Regions from separate parts of the Arthrobacter sp. 49Tsu3.1M3 genome, predicted to be linked through region 1. Evidence: riboswitches for the same ligand, from Rfam matches in the RefSeq annotation. Region 1 holds a riboswitch; the other holds the start of a gene.
What was found. A riboswitch is a leader RNA that binds a small molecule or an ion and turns the genes downstream of it on or off. The one in region 1 is predicted to bind thiamine pyrophosphate.
Positions count from the first base shown of each region.

Region 1 (5,867 bases):
ATGATGAGCAGGGAGCTGCGGATCCTCTGATTCCAGCTGTCCCGCAATGCCATTGGACGGCACCTGGTTGTGGCGTGTAGGTCAACGGGTTCCAAAACAATCTCGCCGGCCCTCCAGGGCTGCCGCACCCCACTGCCGGTGCGAACCTGAGGGTATCCAATTGACTTCTGTCAATGCCTGCGGGTGTTGACGCATATTTGCCCCCAAGGGGCGCCGAATGTGGCGGCGCATCAGGGGCAGGAGTGTCGCCACATATGGATAATGACCAGGTTGTAGCCGGAAACGAAGAACTAGTAGTCGCCGGGGAAGCGCAGGGAACTGCGGAAGCCGAGGCTCCGGTAGCGCCGAAGAGGGCCGTCCGGACCCGCCGGAAGGCGCCCGTCTCCAAGGTCAACGCCGCGGAGGCGGCCGAGGCTGTGGCCGAAGCCGCGGCCCTGGCCGACGCGGCCGGCTCAGATGAGCCCGTCCGGGGCCGCCGTAAGGCAGTCAACGTCGAAGCTGCCGTAGCTGAGCCTGCTGAACCCGAAGCTCCTGCCGCCGAGACTGCGGCCAAGGCGCCCGCGCGGCGCACCCGGACCCGGAAAGCTGTAGCAGCCCCGGAACCGTTGCCTGCCTTCGCCGGCGACGCCGAAGCCGGGGCACCTGACGCGGCTGAGGCACCCGCGGCAGCTGGCACTGACGCAGCTGCCGCCGCCGAGACGGTTGCAGAGAAGCCGGTCCGCCGCCGCGCCAGCCGTGCCAAGGCCGCCCCGAAGGCCGAAGAAGCACCCGCTGCAGTACTCCCGGCCGAAGAAACCGCCGCTGCGGAAGCACCCGCTGCGGAAGCCGCGGCAGTCCAGCCCGCCGCAGCCCAGCCCGAAGAGCCGGAAGCCCGGCCCGAGGAAAGCCCGGCCGCGTCGCTGTTCATGGAACCGGGCGCCCTCACTTCCGTCATCTTCCAGGCCCCGGACCTGAGCACCGTGGTGCGTCAGGCCCCCGTTGCCGCGGCAGCAGCTGAGCCCGAGGACGAAGAAGGCGACGAGGACGAGGATGCCGGCAACCGCCGTCGGCGCCGCAGCCGCGGCCGGCGCGGCCGCACCCGCACCTCTGCCGAGTCCGACACCGACTCGGAAGGCACTGAAGAAGAGGGCGATGAAGGCTCCGAGGTAATCCTCGAAGACGGTGTGACTTCCCGCCGCCGCCGCCGCCGTCGCCGCGGTGACCAGGACCTGGAGCTGACCGGCGGGGAAGGCGACGATCCGCCTAACACGGTGACCCGCGTCCGTGCGCCGCGTGCGATGGCCGAGGCGCCGGTGAACAACCGCGTCACTTCTGTCAAGGGCTCCACCCGCCTGGAAGCCAAGAAGCAGCGCCGCCGCGAATCCCGCGACACCGGCCGCCGCCGCACCGTCATCACCGAGGCCGAGTTCCTGGCCCGCCGCGAGTCCGTGGACCGCCAGATGATCGTCCGCCAGCGCGACGACAGAATCCAGATCGGTGTCCTTGAAGACGGCGTCCTGGCTGAGCACTTCGTGTCCAAGACCCAGCAGGACTCACTGATCGGCAACGTTTACCTGGGCAAGGTCCAGAACGTGCTGCCCTCCATGGAGGCCGCTTTCGTGGACATCGGCCGCGGCCGCAACGCCGTGCTCTACGCCGGTGAAGTGAACTGGGAGTCCGTCAACCTCGAGGGCAAGCAGCGCCGGATCGAAAACGCGCTGAAGTCCGGCGACTCCGTGCTGGTCCAGGTCACCAAGGACCCGGTCGGCCACAAGGGCGCCCGCCTCACCAGCCAGATCTCGCTGCCCGGCCGGTACCTCGTGTATGTGCCCGGCGGTTCCATGACCGGCATCTCCCGCAAGCTGCCCGACGTCGAACGCAACCGCCTCAAGCGGATCCTCAAGGACCGCCTGCCCGAGGACGCGGGCGTCATTGTCCGCACCGCGGCCGAGGGGGCTTCCGAGGAAGAGCTGACCCACGACATCAACCGCCTCCGCGCGCAGTGGGAAGGCATCGAGAGCCAGTCGACGTCCACCAAGATCCTGGCCCCCGAGCTGCTCTACGGCGAACCTGACCTGACCATCAAGGTGGTCCGGGACGTCTTCAACGAGGACTTCTCCAAGCTGATCGTCTCCGGCGAGGAAGCCTGGGACACCATCGAGGCCTACGTCACCTACGTCGCACCTGACCTCGTGGGCCGGCTCGAGAAGTGGACCAAGGACACGGACATCTTCGCGGCCTGGCGCATCGACGAGCAGATCCACAAGGCCCTGGACCGGAAGGTCTTCCTGCCCTCGGGTGGTTCGCTCGTGATCGACCGCACCGAAGCCATGACCGTGGTGGACGTCAACACCGGCAAATTCACCGGCTCCGGCGGCAACCTCGAGGAAACCGTCACCAAGAACAACCTGGAAGCGGCCGAAGAAGTCGTCCGGCAGCTGCGCCTGCGCGATATTGGCGGCATCATCGTGATCGACTTCATCGACATGGTGCTCGAATCCAACCGCGACCTCGTGCTGCGCCGCATGGTGGAGTGCCTGGGCCGGGACCGGACCAAGCACCAGGTGGCCGAGGTGACCTCGCTGGGCCTCGTACAGATGACCCGCAAGCGGATGGGCACCGGGCTGCTGGAAGTCTTCGGCGAACAGTGCGAAACGTGTGCGGGCCGCGGCATCGTCACCCACGACGAGCCGGTGGAGCACCGCCGCGCCAACACGGTCGCCGCGGAGCACTATGTGCCGCGCACCGAGGCGCAGCCTGCTGCCCGCCCGGAACGCAAGAGCCGTCGCCGCGGCAGGGGAGGCCAGGGCGTGGAGACCGCGCCGGCCGCACCCGCACCCGTCCACGCCGAACCCACTGAGGCCGAACGCCACGCCAAGGCCGAGGCCACCCGTGCCGCGCTGGCCAACATCGCAGCCGCGGCGCACGCCGCGCACCTGCACGACGGGGAGGCAGCCGCAGCCAGCGACGCCGGGGCCCGCCAGGCCGCCGTCGACGCCGTCACGCAGCTCGCGGCCGCCGACGAGGCAGCCGGCCGCCCCGCAACGGTGCTGACGTTTGGCGGCGAGCAGGTGGCGCTGCCCTTCGTCGAGCACGCGGAGGACGCGCCGTCACCGGCCCTGACCCTGGACCTGCTGACCGAGGCCTTCGCCAACCTGGGCGAAGCCGAAGCCGGCAAGCAGGCCGAGGATCAGGCCGCCGGCCAGGCGGCGCCTGTTGCCGCCCCGGAGGCGACGGCGCCCGAGGCGCCGTCGGCCGTCCGCGCGGCCGAGGCGCCGGCGTCACGCACGGCTGACACCACGCGCGGCCGCCGCGGGCGCCGCAACCGGAGTGCCAGCCGCGCCCAGGGCGCTGCCAACGAAACCTCCGTGGAGCACCGCGAGGCAACCCGGCCGGCCGCGGCCGGATCGGTCCACGAGGCCAAGGCTCCCGCTGCGGCCAAGCCCGCGTCCATCCCGGCCGGCAACGAGCCGATCATCCTCGGGGTCGGCGTGCCGGCGTCGGAGCTGTAGTCCTCCGCGACTGACCACGTCCCCGACCAGTCGCTATTTCGACTGGTCGGGCTGCGGGTCCGGGTCCGGGCAGACGTAACATACGTCCGCCCAGGCCCGGGCCCGCCCGTGCGTTAACGGGTCCGCATGGTGGCAGCGGCTAGGCTGGAACACTGACACGGGGTGCCGGGCATCGGGCCGGCTGAGATCCAGACCCGTTGAACCTGTCCGGTTAGCACCGGCGAAGGGATGTCTGCCTTGTCCGCGAGATCGAATCCGTCCGAGTTCCTGCCCAGCGAGTTTCTGCACAGCGAGTCTCTGCCGGCGCCGCCGCGCATTCCCCGCGTGCTGGCCATCGCCGGCTCCGATCCCTCCGGCGGGGCCGGAATCCAGGCCGACCTGAAGAGCATCGCGGCCAACGGCGGCTACGGCATGGCCGCCATCACCGCCCTGACAGCGCAGAACACCCAGGGCGTGCGCGCCGTCCACGTTCCCCCGGCGGCGTTCCTCACAGCGCAGCTGGACGCCATCAGCGACGACATCGGCATCGACGCCGTCAAGATCGGCATGCTCGGTGACGCCGCCGTGATCGACGCCGTCCGCAGCTGGCTGGAAAAGGTGCGCCCCGCCGTCGTGGTCCTGGACCCGGTGATGGTCGCCACCAGCGGTGACCGTCTGCTGCAGGAATCCGCCGAGGCCGCCCTGCAGGCCCTCCTGCCGCTGGCGGACCTCATCACGCCCAACCTCGCCGAACTCGCCATCCTGCTCAAGGAACCCGTCGCGGCCGACTGGTCCGAGGCCCTGGCGCAAGGCAAGCGGCTGGCCGCCCTGACCGGCACGACCGTCCTGGTTAAGGGCGGACACCTCCAGGGCGGCGAGCCCGGGGACGGGCAGGCCCACGACGCCGACGGCAACGGCCCCGCCAACGACACCAACGACGCCGGCGCCGGCTGCCCGGATGCGCTGGTCAACACCGGCGGCCTGCTCGGCCAGGAAACGGTGGTGGTGCCGGGGGAGCGGATCGCGACGCGCAACAGTCACGGCACCGGCTGCTCCCTGTCCTCGGCCATGGCCACCGTGCAGGCCCGGGTGGGGAACTGGGAAGCGGCGCTGCGGGAAGTCAAGCCGTGGCTGCTGGGCGCGCTCCGCGAAGCCTCGGCCCTGGACGTCGGCACCGGCAACGGCCCGGTCCACCACTTCCACCACCTCCACGGCGGGCAGGGCCTCAAAGGCGGCCAGCGCCGCCCGGCCGGGCACGGTCCGGCGGCGGGGGAGTTCGCCGCAGCCCTGCGCGCAGGAGCCACGGGCGATCTTGAGGCGATTTACGCCCTGGACTTCGTCCGCGGACTCGCTGACGGCACCTTGCCCGAGCACGAGTTCGCGTACTACCTCGCCCAGGACGCCATCTACCTCAACGGCTACTCCCGGGTCCTGGCCCGGGCCGCGGCGATTGCCCCCACCGAGGCCGAGCAGCTGTTCTGGGCCCGTTCGGCGCAGACCTGCCTGGAAGTCGAATCCGAGCTGCACCGTTCCTGGCTCAGCACCCGCCCCACGGCCTCCACCCTGGGCCCGGTCACGAAAGCGTACGTGGACCACCTGCTGGCCGCCTCGGTCTCCGGTAGCTATGGCGTCCTGGTGGCGGCGGCGCTGCCCTGCTTCTGGCTCTACGCCGAGGTCGGTTCCACGCTGCACCGGGAGTTCCTGGCCGGCGGCGCCCCCGGGGAGCACCCCTACGCCAGCTGGCTGCGGACCTACGCCGACGAGGCCTTCGCCGCCGCGACCCGGCAGGCCATCGCGTACACGGACACGGCGGCCAGGCGGGCATCGGAGAGCGAGCGGGAGGCAATGGCCCTGGCTTTCCGGCAGTCATCGCGCTACGAAGTGGACTTCTTCGACGCGCCGCGGCTGTACGCCTGACACGAGCCGGTCCGGACTACCGGTACGATGGTGGGGCACGGTTCCGGAAGTCGTTGCGGCAGCACAGCTCAAGATGGTCAAGATCCCGGCCAAGAACATTGGCAGGGTCTTTGCATCAAGACGTTGTGGCGCCTATCACGGACTACCCGCCGGAACCAGCCTCATTTGCGGCCGAAGGCAAAATTAGCGTATTCTAGATCTTCGGTGCTTACGCCAACACTTGGGTTATGACCCTGAGAACAGTCCGCTTGGAATTCCAAATGGATTTGTTCCGGGGATAGCTCATGGGTTCCCCCGGGGAATCCACCGGCGTTGAGGCACAGCGTGAGCCGGTCCAAACAATTTGGCCCCTGGTTCCGCACGCAAATCTAGTAATAAACGTCGAGAGAAGTGAGTTCCCCAGTGGTGTACGCGATTGTCCGCGCAGGCGGCCGCCAAGAGAAGGTTTCCGTTGGAGACTTCGTTACCCTGAACCGCGTC
Region 1 covers NZ_FUZD01000025.1:3,522-9,388, forward strand. The annotation lists gene B5X90_RS18725 (Rne/Rng family ribonuclease) at 255-3,491, shown strand; TPP riboswitch at 3,640-3,737, shown strand; gene B5X90_RS18730 (bifunctional hydroxymethylpyrimidine kinase/phosphomethylpyrimidine kinase) at 3,720-5,387, shown strand; gene rplU (50S ribosomal protein L21) at 5,790-5,867, shown strand, end outside.

Region 2 (5,867 bases), on a different contig from region 1:
ATGTCGCCGACCTTGAGCATCACGGTGCCCATGGTGAGTTCGGCAGGAAGGAGGTTCTGGGTGCTGGCTTCTGCGGTCATGGCAACGCTCCGTGGATTCTGTAGCCACCGGCCTTCGGCGACTCTACATAAAGATAAATTACTTGAAGCTTCAATTTATTCCTAACGGCCGCCTGACGCCCGGTCCAGCGGGACCCCGCGCAGCACGATGCGCCGGATCTGACGGAGCGTGGCCGGATTGCTCCGCGGATCCTCGGCGGTGACGAGGACATCGGCGCTTGCCCCTTCGCCGATGGAGTCCGCGCCGAGCCAGGTCCGCGCGGACCAGCTGGCGGCGTTGAGGGCGTCAGCGGCGGGGAGGCCGGCGGCGTGCAGGGCCTGGATTTCGTCCACGATCCTGCCATGGCTGATCACGCTGCCGGCGTCGGTACCGGCGTAGATCTTCACCCCAGCTTCGTGGGCTTCGAGGATCCGCTCCGCCCGTCGCTCCCACAGCGAGCGCATGTGGGCTGCGTAGCGGGGGAACTTGGCCTCCGCCCGGGCCGCGATGTCCGGGAACGTGGCGATGTTGATCAGGGTGGGCACGATCGGAACACCCTGTCCGAGGAAGCGCGGCAGGTGCCGCGGCAATAGCCCGGTGGCGTGTTCAATGCAGTCGATCCCGGCGTCGAGCATGTCATCAAGGGTGTCTTCGGCGAAGCAGTGTGCGGTGACGCGGGCCCCCTCATCGTGGGCGGCCCGGACAGCGTCCTTGACCGTCCGGGCGGGAAAGCTGGCGGCAAGATCGCCGGCGTCACGGTCGATCCAGTCCCCCACGAGCTTGACCCAGCCGTCGCCCGCGCGGGCCTGCTTCCGCGCAGCCTCGACGAGATCCTCCGGCTCGACCTCGACGGCGAGGCCCGGCAGGTAGCGCCGGGTCCTCGCGAGGTGCCTGCCCGCGCGGATGATCCGGGGAAGGTCCGCGCGTTGCTGGAGCCAGCGGGTGTCGTGGACGGCGCCGGCATCGCGGATCAGCAGCGTCCCGGCGTTGCGGTCCGCCAGGGCCTGGGATTCCGCGGTGTCCTCGGAAACGTCCCCGCCCGGGCCGAGGCCGATGTGGCAGTGTGCGTCCACGAGGCCGGGCATGACCCAGCCGTCCAGCACGAGCTCCGGCGCGGCCGCGGGCCGGCGAAAGGTCAACCGGCCTTCCACCGACCACAACCCGTGTCGGACCTGGTCCGCCGCCGTGAGGATGGGCCCGCTGAACTCGATAATGCTGGTCATGGCCTAAAGCCTAATCCGCATGGCAATCCGCGGGCCCAGATCATCCAGCCCCAGCTGAGCTTCGTGGATCCGCAGGGCTGCCACCGCCGGCCCCGGCCGGGCGATTTCCTCGAACCCGCAGCCCGCGTACAACGGCGCGTTGAACGGGACGCCTGCGAAAGTGCAAAGCGTCATCCATGAATAGCCGCGGCCTCGGGCCGCATCGAGGGCCGCCTCCACCAGCGACCGTCCGATCCCCCGCCTGGCAAAGTCCGGCTGCACGGAGAGTTGCTCCAGATGGGCCTGGCCGCCGAGTTCGTCACCGCGGTCCGCCGTGCGCGTCACACTCGACCGCCGGCCGGAGGTGCGTGGTAGCTTCGTCTACGACCACACGGGTGCCCCTGCAGGGGCTGAGATCGGGCTGACGCAGCCTGCGACCGTTGAACCTGTCCGGGTAATGCCGGCGAAGGAAGTGAGTATTTCCGTGAACACCCAAGTGACACAGCACAGCCCTGCCCACGATCAGTCAGCACCCGCTGGGTCTGCCCAGCATGTGTCTGACCCCAGCCAGCCTCCGGCCCCCACACAGTCCCTGAAGTCCCACTCGCTGGCCTTCAGCACGGACCCGGACCACGGGATCCGCGTGCCGGTGACCGAGATCGCCCTGGAACCCTCCCCGGGCGGTGTCCGGAACCCGCCGTTCCGGGTGTACCGCACGGCCGGGCCGGGCAGCGATCCGGTCCGCGGGCTGGAGCCGTTCCGCACCCCCTGGATTGAGGCCAGGGCGGACACCGAACCCTACGCCGGCCGGGAACGGGAGCTGCTCGACGACGGCAAATCGGCGGTGCGCCGCGGTGCGGCGTCGGCCGAGTGGCGGGGCGGCCGGCCGGTGCCGCGCCGGGCCGTTGAGGGCAGGACCGTCACGCAGATGCGCTACGCCCGCGACGGTGTCATCACCCAGGAAATGCGGTTCGTCGCGCTGCGCGAGAACTGCGATGTGGAGCTGGTGCGCAGCGAGGTGGCCGCGGGCCGCGCGATCATTCCCAACAACGTCAACCACCCCGAATCCGAGCCGATGATCATCGGCAAGGCGTTCCTGGTGAAAATCAACGCCAATATCGGCAACTCCGCCGTGACCAGCTCCATCGCCGAGGAAGTCGACAAACTCCAGTGGGCCACGCAGTGGGGCGCGGACACCGTCATGGACCTCTCCACCGGGGACGACATCCACACCACGCGCGAGTGGATCATCCGCAACTCCCCCGTCCCCATCGGAACGGTCCCGATCTACCAGGCGCTGGAGAAGGTCAACGGCGAGGCGAACGCCCTGACCTGGGAGATCTTCCGGGACACCGTGATCGAACAGTGCGAGCAGGGCGTGGACTACATGACCATCCACGCCGGCGTGCTGCTGCGGTATGTGCCCCTGACGGCCAACCGGGTCACCGGCATCGTGTCCCGCGGCGGTTCCATCATGGCCGGCTGGTGCCTGGCGCACCACCGGGAGAACTTCCTGTACACCCACTTCGATGAGCTGTGCGAGGTCTTCGCACGCTACGACGTCGCGTTCTCCCTGGGCGACGGGCTGCGGCCGGGCGCGACGGCGGACGCCAACGACGCGGCACAGTTCGCCGAACTGGACACCCTGGCCGAGCTGACGCAGCGGGCCTGGGCCTTCGACGTGCAGGTCATGGTGGAGGGCCCCGGGCATGTGCCCTTCCACCTCGTCCGGGAAAACGTGGAGCGCCAGCAGGAACTCTGCAAGGGCGCCCCGTTTTACACGCTCGGGCCGCTCGTAACGGACATCGCGCCGGGCTATGACCACATCACCTCGGCGATCGGCGCAACCGAGATCGCCCGCTACGGCACCGCCATGCTCTGCTACGTCACGCCCAAGGAACACCTCGGGCTGCCGAACAAGGACGACGTGAAGACGGGCGTGATCACTTACAAGATCGCGGCCCATGCCGCCGACCTCGCCAAGGGCCACCCCGGCGCCCACGAACGCGACGATGCCCTGTCCAAGGCAAGGTTCGAGTTCCGCTGGCGGGACCAGTTCGCGCTGTCCCTGGACCCGGTCACGGCCGAGGCCTTCCATGATGAGACGCTTCCCGCGGAGCCGGCCAAGACAGCCCACTTCTGCTCGATGTGCGGTCCGAAGTTCTGCTCCATGCGGATCAGCCAGGACATCCGGGACGAATACGGTTCAGCGGATTCGCAGGCCGCCCGTGCCGAGATGGCGGCCGGAATGCGGGCGAAGAGCAGCGAGTTCCTCGCCGCGGGCGGCAAGGTCTACCTGCCGCAGCCCTCGGTGGGAGGACCCGCAGCCTCCTAGGAGGCCCGGGCGTGCTGGCGCCGGCTGACCTCGGCAATGTAGGAGCGGATGGCCCGGTCCCCTTCGGCTGAATCCTGGGGCCGGTGCCCTCCCGGCGCCGTGCGGTGCAGGGCCCCGGTCTCGCGCAGGTAGCCGGCGATTTCCTCATAGAGAGGTTCCCAGCCGCCGGTCAGCACCAGGGTCGGCACGCCCGGCACGATCTGCAGCGGGGCTTCCCACGGCGGCGCCTGCAGGCGGAGCCGGCGCGCAGCCCGGAGGGCCTCCGGCGTCGTGGCCCCGGGGGCGTCCGCCGCGAATGCGCGGCGGATGAACTCCCGCTGGAAGTCGTCGTCGCTGAGGTTGTGCCGGACGTCGAAGAGCGGCTGCATGAGGGCCCGGTGCGCGGCGGTGGCCGGGAGCTCCGCGGTCAGGGACAGGCAGGCCGGTTCCACCAGGGTCAGGGACTGCACGAGGTCGGGCCGTTCGACGGCGGCCATCATCGCCGCGATCGCGCCCTGCGAATGGGCCACCACATGGCCGCCGGCCTCGCCGCGGCCGTCGTCTGCCAGTGATGCGAGCACGATGGCGGCGTCGGCGGCGAAGTTGGATTCGAGCGGTTCCGCGACGGCGTCAAACCCGTGCCGCCGCAGGAACAGGGCGTCGTAGTCCAGCGCTATTCCGTGCTGTTTTGGCCACGCGGCGGCGCCGAAGCTGCCGTCCCCGTGGACGAAGACTACGCGCTGCTTGAACATTGTCTAACCCTATGGCACTTCAGTGCTGATGCCGTCGGCGACACAGTGCCGGCGGCCGTCAGCACTTGTGGCTACTTGCTGCCGCCGAGGAACTTGTCGAAACCCTTGGGCAGGTTCAGCTGGGACGGATCGAAGTCGCCGCCCTGCTGGCCGAACGACGCGCCGGTGGGCAGCGCCTTGGGGCCGGCAGCACGCCGGGCCTCGGCGTCGCGCAGTTCCTGCGCCGCCTTGGCCGGGTTGCCGGAGCGGGCCTTCTTCTTGGGCGCGGATTTGGCTCCCTTTCGGGCGCCGCCTCCGCCGCCCATGCCGGGCATGCCCGGCATGCCGGGCATGCCGCCGCCGGCGGCCATCTTCTTCATCATTTTCTGGGCCTGGGCAAAACGTTCCAGCAGTCCGTTGACCTCGGAGACGTGCACGCCGGAACCGCGGGCGATGCGGGCCCGGCGGGAGCCGTTGATGATCTTCGGAGCCACGCGCTCGTGCGGGGTCATCGAGCGGACAATGGCCTCGACGCGGTCGATCTCGCGCTCGTCGAACTGCTCCAGCTGCTGGCGGATGTTCTGCGCACCCGGCATCATCATGAGCATTTTCTTCATGGAGCCCATGTTGCGGATCTGCTGCATCTGGGCGAGGAAGTCATCGAGGGTGAAGTCTTCCTGGTCGGCGAACTTCTTCGCCATCCGGGCGGCTTCATCCTTGTCCCAGGACTTCTCGGCCTGCTCGATCAGGGTGAGGACGTCACCCATGTCGAGGATGCGCGAGGCCATGCGGTCCGGGTGGAAGAGCTCGAAGTCGTCCACGCCTTCGCCGGTGGAGGCGAACATGACCGGTTTGCCGGTCACCGACGCGACGGAGAGCGCGGCGCCGCCGCGGGCGTCGCCGTCGAGCTTGGAGAGCACGATGCCGGTGAAGTTGACGCCCTCGTCGAAGGCCAGGGCCGTGTTGACGGCGTCCTGGCCGATCATGGAGTCGATCACGAACAGGACTTCGTTCGGGACGATCGCGCGGCGGATCTGGCGCGCCTGCTCCATCATGTCGGCGTCGACGCCGAGACGGCCGGCGGTGTCCACGATTACGACGTCGTGGAGGGTGCGCTTGGCTTCCTCGACGCCGGCGCGGGCGACGGCGACGGGGTCGCCGGCAGGGTGGTCCAGCTCGGTGGACGTGGCGCCCGGGTGCGGGGCGAAGACGGGCACGCCGGCGCGCTGGCCGACCACCTGCAGCTGGGTGACGGCATTGGGGCGCTGGAGGTCGCAGGCCACCAGCATCGGGCTGTGGCCCTGGGACTTGAGCCACTTGGACAGCTTGCCGGCCAGGGTGGTCTTGCCGGCGCCCTGGAGGCCGGCCAGCATGATGATGGTGGGTCCGGTCTTGGCCAGGCGGATCCGGCGGGTCTCGCCGCCGAGGATCTCGACGAGTTCCTCGTTGACGATCTTCACGATCTGCTGGCTCGGGTTCAGCGCCCCGGAGACCTCGGCGCCGAGGGCACGCTCGCGTACGCGGCCGGTGAACTCCCGGACCACGGGCACAGCCACATCGGCGTCCAGGAGGGCACGCCGG
Region 2 covers NZ_FUZD01000010.1:1,305-7,171, forward strand. The annotation lists gene B5X90_RS12225 (VOC family protein) at 1-80, opposite strand, end outside; gene B5X90_RS12230 (amidohydrolase family protein) at 162-1,262, opposite strand; gene B5X90_RS12235 (GNAT family N-acetyltransferase) at 1,266-1,586, opposite strand; TPP riboswitch at 1,623-1,730, shown strand; gene thiC (phosphomethylpyrimidine synthase ThiC) at 1,726-3,576, shown strand; gene B5X90_RS12245 (alpha/beta fold hydrolase) at 3,573-4,307, opposite strand; gene ffh (signal recognition particle protein) at 4,379-5,867, opposite strand, start outside.
Region 2: another riboswitch for thiamine pyrophosphate. It lies ahead of thiC (phosphomethylpyrimidine synthase ThiC); the one in region 1 lies ahead of B5X90_RS18730 (bifunctional hydroxymethylpyrimidine kinase/phosphomethylpyrimidine kinase).